DNA from 4 places in the Alcanivorax borkumensis SK2 genome. Region 2 is predicted to be linked to each of the others. Evidence: predicted binding sites of a transcription regulator. Region 2 holds the regulator's gene; each other region holds the start of a gene.
The links. The regulator FNR, encoded in region 2, switches genes on or off when oxygen is low (the NO sensors DNR and NnrR bind a similar motif). The targets are predictions, from matches to a motif close to TTGATNTANATCAA.
Positions count from the first base shown of each region.

Region 1: the regulator FNR is predicted to act here: its motif matches at 1,809-1,822, upstream of clpB (ATP-dependent chaperone ClpB).
Region 3: the regulator FNR is predicted to act here: its motif matches at 1,955-1,968, upstream of ABO_RS09895 (OmpW/AlkL family protein).
Region 4: the regulator FNR is predicted to act here: its motif matches at 1,389-1,402, upstream of ABO_RS00325 (bacteriohemerythrin).

Region 1 covers NC_008260.1:517,485-520,630, forward strand. Annotated here, with positions in the region: gene rluD (23S rRNA pseudouridine(1911/1915/1917) synthase RluD) at 1-836, shown strand, start outside; gene pgeF (peptidoglycan editing factor PgeF) at 926-1,672, shown strand; gene clpB (ATP-dependent chaperone ClpB) at 1,967-3,146, shown strand, end outside.
Region 2 covers NC_008260.1:1,520,706-1,523,851, forward strand. Annotated here, with positions in the region: gene ABO_RS06930 (hypothetical protein) at 1-69, opposite strand, end outside; gene ABO_RS06935 (universal stress protein) at 98-1,015, opposite strand; gene fnr (fumarate/nitrate reduction transcriptional regulator Fnr) at 1,012-1,764, opposite strand; gene hemN (oxygen-independent coproporphyrinogen III oxidase) at 1,803-3,146, opposite strand, start outside.
Region 3 covers NC_008260.1:2,197,917-2,201,062, forward strand. Annotated here, with positions in the region: gene rhlB (ATP-dependent RNA helicase RhlB) at 1-698, shown strand, start outside; gene glpE (thiosulfate sulfurtransferase GlpE) at 701-1,021, shown strand; gene ABO_RS09895 (OmpW/AlkL family protein) at 1,173-1,856, opposite strand; gene ABO_RS09900 (hypothetical protein) at 2,473-3,146, shown strand, end outside.
Region 4 covers NC_008260.1:66,074-69,219, forward strand. Annotated here, with positions in the region: gene ABO_RS00320 (OsmC domain/YcaO domain-containing protein) at 1-1,267, opposite strand, end outside; gene ABO_RS00325 (bacteriohemerythrin) at 1,476-1,940, shown strand; gene ABO_RS00330 (DUF5062 family protein) at 2,094-2,330, opposite strand; gene ABO_RS00335 (fumarylacetoacetate hydrolase family protein) at 2,675-3,146, opposite strand, start outside.

The DNA.
Region 1 (3,146 bases), 1.0 Mb from region 2:
ATGGTGTGTTGACGGTCAACGGTGCCCAGACCAAGCCCAAAGAGAAGCTGACCGGTAATGAATCGCTGACTCTGGAGGTGGAAATTGAGCCTGAATTGGATGATCAGCCTCAGTCCATCGATCTGGATGTGGTCTATCAGGATGACGACCTGATCGTGATTAACAAGCCCACCGGGCTAGTGGTTCACCCGGCCGCAGGCCACGCAGATGGCACATTGCTTAACGGGTTGCTTCACTTGGACGAACGCCTTAACAGCCTGCCCCGTGCGGGTATTGTTCACCGTTTGGACCGTGATACTACCGGGTTAATGGTGGTGGCCCGTTCTCTAGAAGCTCATCAGAGCCTGGTGGCGCAACTACAAGATAAAAGTCTGTTTCGGCAATACGAGGCCATTGCGGTGGGGGTGATGACTGGCGGTGGCAAGGTGGATGCGCCCATGGGGCGTCATCCGGTGGACCGTAAGAAGCAGGCGGTAGTGAAAACCGGCGGAAAAAATGCGGTGACTCACTACCGGGTGCTTGATCGTTACCGGGCTCACACCCGGATTCAGGTGCAACTGGAAACCGGTCGTACCCATCAAATTCGCGTTCATATGGCCCATCGCAACTATCCGCTGGTGGGTGATCCGCTCTACGGAGGTCGCCTCAAGCAGCCAGCCGGTGCCACCGAAGCGTTGCGTCAGGCGCTGCATAAATTTCCCCGCCAAGCGCTACATGCCCGGAAATTGGGGCTGATCCACCCGGCTAGGGGAGAGTATTGTGAGTTTCAAGCTGAATTGCCGGCGGATATGACTAGCCTGATTGTCGCGTTGGAAAATGACATCAAAGACGAATAGGTCACCCCCCGCTTAGCCTCAATCAGGCGTGTTGTTCAATATGAGCGGGGGAAGGGGGCCTGCGCCCCTTCATGATCAAGGAGCCGGAAATGTCACTACCGGACAAGAGTGAGTGGTTGTGCCCGGATTGGAATCCACACCCGGCAGTGCGGGTATGTGTGACCACCCGGGCTGGCGATCTCTCCCCTAAACCTTGGAACGGTTTAAATTTGGGGCTGAATTGTGGTGACCAGCCTGAGCGAGTGGAGCGGGCGCGCCACCATGTGGAGAAACAATTACAGGCGGATCATCCTGCGGCCTGGTTGTGGCAGGTCCATGGCAAACGGGTGATGCGGGCAGATGAGCAGAATAATGAGGCAGACGGTGTTTGGACCGATCAGCAGCGTTGGCCTTGTGTCGTGCTGACGGCTGATTGTTTGCCCGTGTTGCTCGCTCGCAAGGATGGCACGGCGGTGGCGGCGGTGCATGCCGGTTGGCGCGGCTTGCAAGCGGGCATTATCGCCGAAGGGGTCGCTCGTATTGCTCCCAGCGGTGAGCCAGTGAGTGCTTGGCTAGGGCCGGCCATTTGTGGGCAGTGTTATCAGGTGGGGGATGACGTGTATCGCGCTTTCACCATGGGTCGCCCGGCTTTTGAGCCTGCCTTCAAGAAAGATGCTACCCCTAATCATTGGCGGTTTTCTGTGGCCCACGCTGCCATTATTGAGCTGGCCCTGTTGGGCATCGACGATGTTCATGGTGGAGATCTTTGCACGGCCTGTGATTTGTCCCGCTTTTACTCCTATCGTAAGGAAGGCCAAACGGGTCGGTTCGCCTCACTGATCTGGCTTGATGGATGAAAACAGGGATTGTTAAGCGGGGAGGGTGAGTGGACTCCGCTATATGGGCTGTTTTTTCTTTTATCCAAAAACAAAGAGGCTGCGATCCAGGATTGGGCGCGGCCTCTTTGCTTTAAGGCTATGGTCATGCTTGTTATTGCGCGGTATCAATTCGCTATTTCCAAAAAACAATTAACCTTGAAGCTGGCCCAATCGGACCCATCTATGATTCAGTTGATAGATAACCGGTGATCACATTGGCCTTGCCGACAGGGAGGCGTTGTGTGGATCACGACCGGATAGGAGAGCGATACAATGCGAATGGATAAACTCACTGCCCGCCTGCAGGAAGCGCTGTCAGACGCGCAATCCTTGGCCGTGGGGCAGGGTAATAGCACCATTGAGCCAGTTCATCTGATGTTGGCGTTGATGCAGCAGCAGGGAGGCGCCGCTCGGCCGTTGTTGGAAAAAGCAGGCGCCAACGTTGCCGATGTGATTACCGCCCTGAACATGGCTGTGGACAAGCTGCCCACGGTGACTAACTTCAATGGTGATGTGCAGATGGGACAAGCCACCGGGCGGATGCTGAATATTGCCGACCGGGAAGCTCAGCAGCGCGGTGACCAGTATCTTTCTACGGAAGTGGTGTTGCTGGCGGCCTGTGACGATAGCGGTGAGCTGGGTAAGCTGTTTAAGAATGCCGGCGTCACTCGTAAGGTGCTGGCTGAAAAAATTGCTGAAGTACGAGGGGGCGAAACGGTGAACGATCCCAACGCGGAAGACAAACGTGAAGCGCTAGATAAGTACACCGTGAACCTGACCGAGCGAGCGGAATCCGGCAAGCTTGACCCGGTGATCGGCCGGGACGACGAAATTCGCCGTACTATTCAGGTCTTGCAGCGTCGCACCAAGAACAACCCGGTATTGATCGGTGAGCCCGGGGTGGGCAAGACCGCCATTGTCGAAGGCCTTGCTCAGCGTATTGTGAATGGCGAAGTCCCTGAAGGCTTGAAGGACAAGCAAGTGCTCTCGCTGGATATGGCCGCGCTGATCGCGGGTGCTAAATATCGAGGAGAGTTCGAAGAGCGCTTGAAAGCGGTACTCAACGAGTTGGCTAAGCAGGAAGGGCGCATCATTCTTTTCATTGATGAGCTGCATACCATGGTCGGCGCCGGCAAGGGTGAAGGGTCCATGGATGCGGGCAATATGCTCAAGCCGGCACTGGCTCGGGGTGAGCTGCACTGTGTGGGTGCTACCACGCTGGACGAATACCGGCAGTACATTGAGAAAGATGCCGCGCTGGAGCGTCGTTTTCAGAAAGTGCTGGTGGATGAGCCCACGGTGGAAGACACCATTGCCATTCTGCGGGGCTTGAAAGAGCGTTACGAAGTTCACCATGGCGTGGACATCACCGATGGCGCCATCATTGCCGCTGCTCGCTTGAGTCATCGCTACATTACCGATCGACAACTGCCGGATAAGGCCATTGATCTGA
Region 2 (3,146 bases):
ATCGAGCTGATAATCCCAGTCTTCAAGTTGCTGACGAGCACGCGCAGTAAAATCCTTCTTGTCAGACATAACGTTAGCCTCTCTTGATTTGCTACTGTTAATCAATCCAGGGGGACTGAAATCCATCTGGTTTTACCACCAAAACATCCGCATTCGCCTTGGTAATCACCGACTCTGCCGTTGAACCAAGCAACAACCTTTCGGGCAAATTACGGTGTACTGTACCCAGCACCATTAGATCCACATCATTTTGCTCACAGTGGCTGGCCAAGGTTTGTGCGATCGGACCACTGAGCGTACACATCTGCTGCTTATCCAGGCCCTGGGTAGCGCCAAACTGGAAAAAGTTATCCCGATGGAAGCTGCGCACTTTTTCCATACTGGCGGTGTAATCAGGAATGGCTTCACCGGCCACCATGATTAAGCCCTCATCCATTTCGTCGAGCACATGGCAGGCAGTGAGGTCCGCACCGAGCAGGGTGGAGTATCGACGAGCGCAGTCAAGAACATGAATAGACAGCTTGTCGTCTAAGGCCTCCCCGGTGCCTGGATCTAGAGCGGCCAAGATTCGCGGTGGTTTGTTCCATTGGCGGCTGTGTACACACAACACAGAGCAAGGCGCCTTACGAATTAATTGCCAATCGCGGGGCGTGAATAGGTGGCGGCGTAGGGCGCTGTCGTCACTGGTGTGGACGACAGCCAACGATGGCTTTTGGGCCACAATGGCCTTGCGTAAACCGTCCATGCTGTCTTTTTCCCACAGCACGCTGATCTCAGCACGCTCTTGTCCTAGCAGCTGGGTGATCCGTTTGTGCCAAGCATCATGAATTTGCTGCTTCGCGGCCTTTCGGCGCTCCGTATCCAGACCCACAGCCCTAACCATGGCAGAAGAATAGGCATTCACGATGACATGGAGGGGCGCCTGGGAGGCTGCCGCAATTACCTGAGCTTTGCTCAGCGCAGGCTGGTCTGCTTTCAGATCACGATCAAGGATGGCAACAATAGGGGCGGTCATAGTAGTAACTCCATCGCAGGGTCATGGTTCTGGCCACACAGGCTGCCACGATCAAGAATTTCAATTTCCCGGCCATCGACGCGCAGCCACTGTTGTTGCTGGAAGCGAGTAAAGATACGGCTCACGGTTTCCACGGCCATGCCAAGATAATTAGCGATATCATATCGAGACATCGGAAGCCGAAAAATATTGTCACTTAGCCCACGGCGTTGATGCCTTGCAGAAAGCGATAGCAGTAAGGAGGCTACGCGATCGTCGGCATTTTTTTTGCCGAGCAGCATGTGCAGTTCCCGGTCCGAGCGAATTTCATTGCTCATCAGACGGAAAAAATGGTGCTGCAATGACGGAATTTGCTGGGATAGGGTCTCCAGTTGTGCGAAAGGAATTTCACAAACAGTGGCCGTTTCTAAGGCCTTTGCATTGGAGACATGATGGGCTGTGCTAATGCCATCCATACCCAACACTTCGCCGGGCAGATAAAAGCCTGTGACTTGCTCCTCGCCCTCATCGCTGACCACATAGGTCTTCAGGGCGCCAGAACGCACGGCGTAAACGGAGGAAAACCCATCAGTGGCGCGAAAAAGATGTTCGCCCCGCTTTAAGGGCCGTCCGCGGTGAATAATTCGATCCAACTGGTCGAGCTGGGCTGGCGCTACCGCTAAGGGCAGGCAAATTGGGCTGAGGCTGCAGTCGTTGCAGGAAACTTGATGGGACACGGTTTGACTCCGGTTGATCGCTGCGCAAAGCATCACCCTTAGAGTATAGGGTGCAAATAGTAGAATAAAGGTTAAATAATCCGGCTAAATCGGGTTCTTTGCTCCCTTTGGGTGTAACGGTCAAAAGGCATTACCAATGCACGGCTCACCAAGCGCCCAGTTTCGGTAATGAACAATCGGTCATTCTCAACCGTTACCAGTCCTTGCGCCTCAAACGTTAACCACTCTGTAAGTGCATCGACGAAATAATCCGCAAAATTGATGCCCCATGTGTCACCAAACTGAAGCATGTCAACGGATAAATCACAGAGTAATTGAATAATTAACGCGCGACGAATCTGGTCGTCGCGATTGAGCATAAAGCCTTTTTCGATTGGCAAAATGCGGTCTTCAAGGCTCGTTTGCCAATCGTCCAAGGCCTTGTGATTCTGAGCGTAGAGGTTACCGATCTGGCTGATGGCGCTGACGCCCAAGCCCAGTAAATCTGCATCCCCATGGAGGGTGTACCCCTGAAAATTACGGTGCAACAGACCATTTTCTTGCGCGATGGATAAGCTATCGTTTTCCAGTGCGAAATGGTCCATGCCAATATACCGATAGCCTTGCTCATTAAGCATTTTTCCCGCTCGGGTCAACATATTCAGCTTCTCTTCCGGATCCGGTAGCGCGTGCTCTTGAATCTGACGCTGAATTTTGAAACGCTCCGGCAGGTGGGCGTAATTATAAAGGGAGATGCGGTCCGGACGAAGAGTTAGCAGTTGCTCCAGAGTACGCGCTAAGCTGGACTCCGATTGCCAAGGAAGTCCGTAAATCAAGTCGGTGTTAATAGAGCGAAAACCGAAATCGCGGCTCCATTCCATGGTGTCACGGATCAGCTCATAGGGCTGCACACGATTGACCGCCTTTTGCACGCGAGGGTCTAGATCCTGTACACCCAAACTAACACGGTTGAAGCCTAGGCCTCGTAGCAAGCCCAAGCGGGATTGATCCACCGTGCGCGGATCAATTTCGATAGCGTAGTCACTGCGTTCATCATCACGAAGGTTAAAGTGGCGGGCCAGGTCATACACCAGCTCAGTTAGCTGGCCATCATCCAAAAAGGTGGGGGTGCCACCGCCCCAGTGCATCTGGGTAACGGGGCGACGGGAGTCCACGTGCACGGCCTTGCGTTGAATTTCCTGCTTCAGTAAACGTAGGTAGTCTGCCGAGCGCGCCTTGTTGGCAGTAATGATGCGGTTACACGCGCAGTAGTAGCAAACACTGCCACAAAAAGGGATGTGGATGTACAACGACAGTGGCCGCCGCGCCGCATTGCCCTCATCCATAGCTTGCCAGAAGTCCTCCTCAGCAATGCCTGAATGAAAGCTCGGAGCGGGCGGGTAAGAGGTGTAGCGTGGACCGGGCCCGCCATGCTC
Region 3 (3,146 bases), 680 kb from region 2:
TTCCCGACGTGAAACGCATTGTCGGCATGACGCCGAAAAGCCAGTATCGCCAAACTCAACTGTTCTCTGCCACATTCAATGACGATGTGATGAACCTCTCCCGCCGCTGGACGCAAGATGCTGAAATCGTGGAGATAGAGCCAACCCAAGTCACCACTGATACCGTAGAGCAAAAGGTCTACATCACTAATACAGACGACAAGTTCAAGCTGCTCTATAACCTCATTACCGGCATGAACATGGACAAGGTCATCGTATTTGCCAACCGTCGAGACATTACTCGCCGGGTGTGCGACCGGCTACAAAAGCGGGGGCTTAAAGTCTCCCTGATTTCCGGCGACGTCCCACAAACTCAACGAAGCAAAACACTGGAGCGCTTCCGAGCCGGCGACTTGCAAGTGCTTATTGCCACGGACGTGGCCGGCCGCGGCATCCACATTGATGGCGTCTCTCACGTAGTGAATTACAATCTGCCTGAAGATCCGGAAGACTATGTGCACCGCATTGGTCGTACCGGTCGCGCTGGTGCCAGCGGTATGTCGATCAGCTTCGCCTGTGAAGATGACGCCTTCCTGCTACCAGAGCTGGAAAACGCCATCGGCATGAAACTGGAATGCGAATACCCCCCCGCCGACCTGCTGGCGGAAAGGGAGAGGTCAGCCTCCGCGAAAGCGCCAGACGCAGAGAAAAAGGACTGACCATGGCAACGCGAATCAGCCCTACGCAGGGAAAAGCCCTATTTGATCAAGGTAACACTCTGTTCATCGACATCCGCGACCCGGCAAGTTTTGCTGCAGGGCACCTGCAAGGTGCCCTGCATTTAAGTCAGGCCAATGTGGATCAGTTTCTAGCCAACACCGCACAGGAACGGGCATTGGTGGTGTACTGCTACCATGGTAATAGTAGTCAAAGTACGTCGGACTGGTTGAGTGAGCAGGGTTTCAACAACGTGGTCAGCCTGGATGGGGGCTACGACGTATTCCGCCAGCAATTTCCGGAGTGCATAGAGGAAATAGCGTAGTTAAGCTCTTTAGAAACAATGCGTTGCATGCCCATAAAAAACTAAAAAGGAAGGCGGATATTATTCACTACACTCTCCGCCCTCCTTTACTACTTAATTTCCAACGCGTGGTTGCATCAATTAAACGTATTACATGCAACGCCAACCGCTTTTAGAAACGATAGCCCACACCGACCATATAAACCCAAGGGTCAATTTCCACATCGATTTTGTCCACCCGGACATCGTTCACGTACAGGCGTGCTTCGGTATCAATATCGATATTCCAGATGCTGACATTGAAGAGCCAGTTTTCATCAATGATGACATCCGCCCCGACTTCCCAAGCAAACCCGATTGAATTACTCAGCTTAACATCCACATCGGCGCCGCCCACCAATGGACTCACCACCGCGTCATCAATGCTGTCATCGAAAAATAACGTGTAGTTCACGCCAGCCCCAAGATAGCCGCGCACAGGACCTAGCTGAGGAGCATAAAACTGTGCCAGTAACGTAGGCGGCAAATGGCTAGTCTCACCAATCGAAACACCTGAGCCCCCCGTGTCTAAAATGATGTCATGGGTAAATGGTGTCGCCCCGACCAGCTCAACACCGATGTTATCTGTAACCATATAAGAGAATGTCAGGCCCAGCTGAGTATCGTCATCCACATCCACACCCACCCCGCCAACCGCAGGCAATGCGGGGTTGAAGCTATCGCTACTCACATCCGGATCAACCTTAATGCCACCCATTCGCACAATGAAGTCACCTGACTGGTGTGCCATGGCTGGCGCTGTCACCAACATTGTTGACAGCAGCAATACGTTTTTTCCCGGTCCTCGCAGTTTCATATTCATCCCCTTTGTTAAAACCAAGCCCTTTGTGAAATCCACAGTAATGATGGTTTACGATGGAGAGCCCATTGAACGCCACCTCCGACCTCACGACATTGCGCTGCATCAATAAACGACCAGGCTACTGATCAGGCTTTAACCAACTATTTCACCATAAATTGCCGGCGCCACTACGCCGTAGTGGCAGACTAACCGCCCCGGTAAAGACGTCTTTCGACGGGCAGGGGATAGATGTTTAACATTCGACATTAGGGGCAACAGACAAACACTGCATATATCTTGATTAATAAGCCGCTGACACTCTCGGCGCGCCCCCAAAATGCACCCTCTTGACCCAGAATCAGGGATAGATTGCGAGCCAGCCTGAAAAACCAAGCATACAATACGTTTTCAGAGGCGACTTTACGGCATTTCAGCTCAGCTCCTTACCTTTATTAGGTTAGCACTAGCGCCTCGGATAGCAGTCTCACCGGTTACATACAGGCTAGAATGAATACCGCACAATATAGTTACTGCTTCACCTCTATTGATAGATAGCAGACCGTTTATCTCCTGAATCCAGACTCGCCGATAACACCATTCTCCAGCATTCGAAAAAACGAGGTTTATCACCATGTCCTCCAGCGAACTGATTAGCGCCCTACGCGATGCTCACAAGGCTCACCTGCTTCAACAATTGCAAGCAACAGAGCACTGGCATGCCTTGATGGTGCAGACCAGCAATCTCCTTACGGATATCCCGCTCGGCACCCTAGTGGATCAAGACAGCCTGGTTCTGGTGGTCGATCAATGGTTGCAGGAAGCTCTCAGTGCCCGTGGCTTACAGGATGTCATTAGCGATGTCAGCCACGCGCTCTGGGAAGCCGCCGAACAGGATGACACCACCCTTGGCGAGCTACTTCGCGAAGAACATTTCGAAGCTATCCTTGAACAAATATTGAAACTGCAAAGCTTACGAGAGAGAGCCATCCATTCCGCCATGAACCACCCTTTAGTCAGCGAAATGGTTAGCGAAATGCTCTATACCGGCATCAAGAATTTTTTGCTGGAAGAAAATGCTCTAGCCAAACTGCCTGGCGTTAGCAGCGTAATGAAAATCGGTCGCAAGAGTATGGTCGGCAAAGCCATGGGAGGCATGGAAGAATCCATCCGCGTGTATCTGCAAAAGAATATTCGCGTCACCCTGAAAACCGGCGAACAATGGTTGAACAAGCAGCTCACCAACGAGCGTATTCAACAACTGGCCCGCGACGGCTACCTCCGTGTCTCACCACTTAAACCCGCTGA
Region 4 (3,146 bases), 1.5 Mb from region 2:
GGGCACCAAAGGAGGCAAAAACCCCGCCGGTGCGCGGGTTCATCAGCGTTACGCACATAACCGGAAACTGCCCGCCTAGAGAGGCGTCTTTCACCAGTACCGGGAAACCCTGTTCCTCCAGGGCGGTGATACCTTCAACAATGCCGGGATACTTGGCCAATACTTCTTGGGGCACATCCGGCAGGGCAATCTCTTCTTCAATGATGTGCTTCTTCACCGCCCGTTCAAAAATTTCCGACAGGCATTGCACCTTGGCTTCGGCCAAAGTATTGCCGGCACTCATGCCGTTACTCAGGAACAGGTTTTCAATGAGATTGGAGGGGAAATACACGGTCTCGCCGTCGGACTGGCGAACGAACGGTAATGAGCAGATGCCCCGGTCGGCACGGCCGGAGTTGGTATCAATCAGGTTGGAACCGCCCAACTCCCCTTCCGGGTTATAGATGCCCAAACAGTAGTCATCCAGAATGCCCTCGGGTAGCGCGTCGTTGGGCCCGGGTTTGAACCACTTTTCGTTGGGGTAATGGACAAAGTTGCTGTTGGCGATCTCTTCCCCGAAGAACTGGTCGTTGTAGAAGAAATTGCAGTTTAGGCGTTCGATGAATTCGCCCAGTGCTGAACATAGCGCGGCTTCCTTGGTGGCGCCCTTACCGTTGGTAAAGCACATGGGGGAGGCGGCGTCGCGCACGTGCAGAGACCACACATGGGGAACGATGTTGCGCCAGGAGGCGATCTCGATCTTCATCCCCAATTTCGCGAGGATCGCGGTCATGTTGGCGATGGTCTGCTCCAGCGGCAGGTCTTTGCCTTCAATAAAGGTACGGTGGGCCTCGTCCGGTTCCACCATCAGCAGGGCCTGGGCGTCTTCGGTGAGGCTGTCCACCTGCTCGATCTGGAAGTCAGGCCCGGTCTGGACCACCTTCTTCACCGTGCAGCGATCAATCGAGCGAAGTATCCCCTGGCGGTCCTTGTCGGAAATATCCTCCGGTAGCTCAACCTGAATCTTGAAGATCTGGTTGTAGCGGTCCTCCGGGTCAACGATGTTGTTCTGCGACAAGCGGATATTATCGGTGGGGATATCCCGCGCCTTGCAGTACACCTTCACAAAATAGGCCGCGCACATGGCCGACGATGCCAGGAAATAATCAAATGGGCTGGGTGCTGAGCCATCGCCCTTGTAGCGGATGGGCTGGTCTGTGATGACAGTAAAGTCGTCGAACTTGGCTTCCAAACGAAGGTTATCGAGGAAGTTGACGTTGATTTCCATGGCGGGGCTACCGAGTCGAGGAATGGCTGTGGCGGTCATTATCCCGCTTTTAACCCTCACCGTCTGTAGGAGGACGGTTTTCTCGGCTGTGGACTTTACTCAGCACACTGCTGTTTAAACATTGATCTATGTCTACATCGGCTACCCTGCCCGCTGCTAGCGTAAAGCCCATATTGCTTGCCTCCACACCACTAACCGGAGAGGGATCATGCGCCTCGTATGGGGCCCGGCCTATGAACTGGGCATTTTGGTCATCGACCAGCAGCATAAACGCATCGTGGATTACATCAACGACCTAGACCGTCTAGTCGGCCAGCCTGGCGCCCAACTGGGCGTGGCCCGAGTGCTCTATGATCTGGTGGACTACACCGAATCCCACTTCAGTTTTGAGGAAGCACTGATGGAGCGGGCCGGCTACGACAAGCTGGATGATCACCACTCTCAGCATCGCAAGTTCATCTTTCACATTGAGTCCCTGCTGCGGCGTCATGAAGAGGGTGTCGACGTGGCAGAGTCGCTATTGCGGGTTTTGGAAAAGTGGCTGTTCCACCATATTCTTGAAGAAGATCGTGCCTATACGCAGCAGGTGCGGGATTTTGTCGACGGTATTGGTCGTGAACGGCTGGGCGGCTGGGTCAACGAAAATTTGCGAAAACACTTTCGGATGATGTAATCACGGTTAGAGCGCTATTTCACAGAGGATAATAGCGCTATCAACGACCGTAATTTGGGCAGCGACACCGCTGCCCTGCTCGCTATTATTTTGCTGGGTACGGTGTTTGCCGCGCGTAAGACCCAGAGCCCATAGCACGGCGTTATTGTTTCATTACGGTTGTTTAGAGGCCCAGATCGCCAGCTTGTGCTGAATCGTGGGTTGCGACACCTGGTCCTCTGGTAATGGCTGGATGATCTTGTCATGGACCAGCAGGCGATAAATATAGAGCAACTTCTCGGAGGCAGAATCGGTTGCTTCAAATTCCACCACGCCGCGTTTCTCTGCGTAGGCGACCCCTATCTGTATGGCTTTCTTGACCAGCTCTTTCTCGTTTTTCAGTTTCTTCATGGGGCTTGCCCTCACTGCTAGCTCAATGTGCAGCTTGGCACAAAGCGGCTTGGGGCATAAGTGCGGGTGTAATGAGAGGGGCTAGGTGGTTTGATCGCTGAGCGATAACCTGTTCTGACATACGCCGTATGCCGCCCTTGGGGGCTTCGCGATGTAAACATTCATGCTCAGAAATCTCACAGGCAGTTTTGCTTTGGTCATCACATAGAGGCGCGTTGCGCCTCACTATGGCTCCAAGGCTACTGGAGATCCCCGTATTCAACACCGTGTTTGGCGGTTTCGCGGTTCCTGGGGTGCTCCCATCATGAGGGGCCAGGAAGGCGGCGGCGGGAGTTGTGCCGTTATCAGGCGACGGAGCCAAACACCTGAATGATGTTGCCCAGCCTGGCGGTGAACTTGTCGCCGCTGTTCAGCGGACCGACGCCGGCGGGGGTGCCGGTGAAAACTACATCGCCTGGTTCCAAGGTGAAGGTCTGGCTGATTTCCGATAACAGCTCGAAGGTGGGGAACAGCATTTGGCCGGTGTGGCCGTGTTGTTTTACGGCGTCGTTAAGTTCTAGGGTAACGCCCAGGTCCTGGCGCACCGAGATACCGCGGGCATCGATAAAGCCGGATACCGGGGCGGCGCCGTCGAAGGCTTTGGCCCGTTCCCAGGGGTGGCCTTTTTCTTTCAACTGGTTCTGCACTTCGCGCAGGGTCAGATCCAGGCCGATGCCGTAGGCGGCGACGCTGAAGCGCACGTGATCCAGGCGGGTTTCCTTACGGATGCGTTTGCCGATCAGCACGACCATTTCCACTTCATGGTGCACCGGCCCT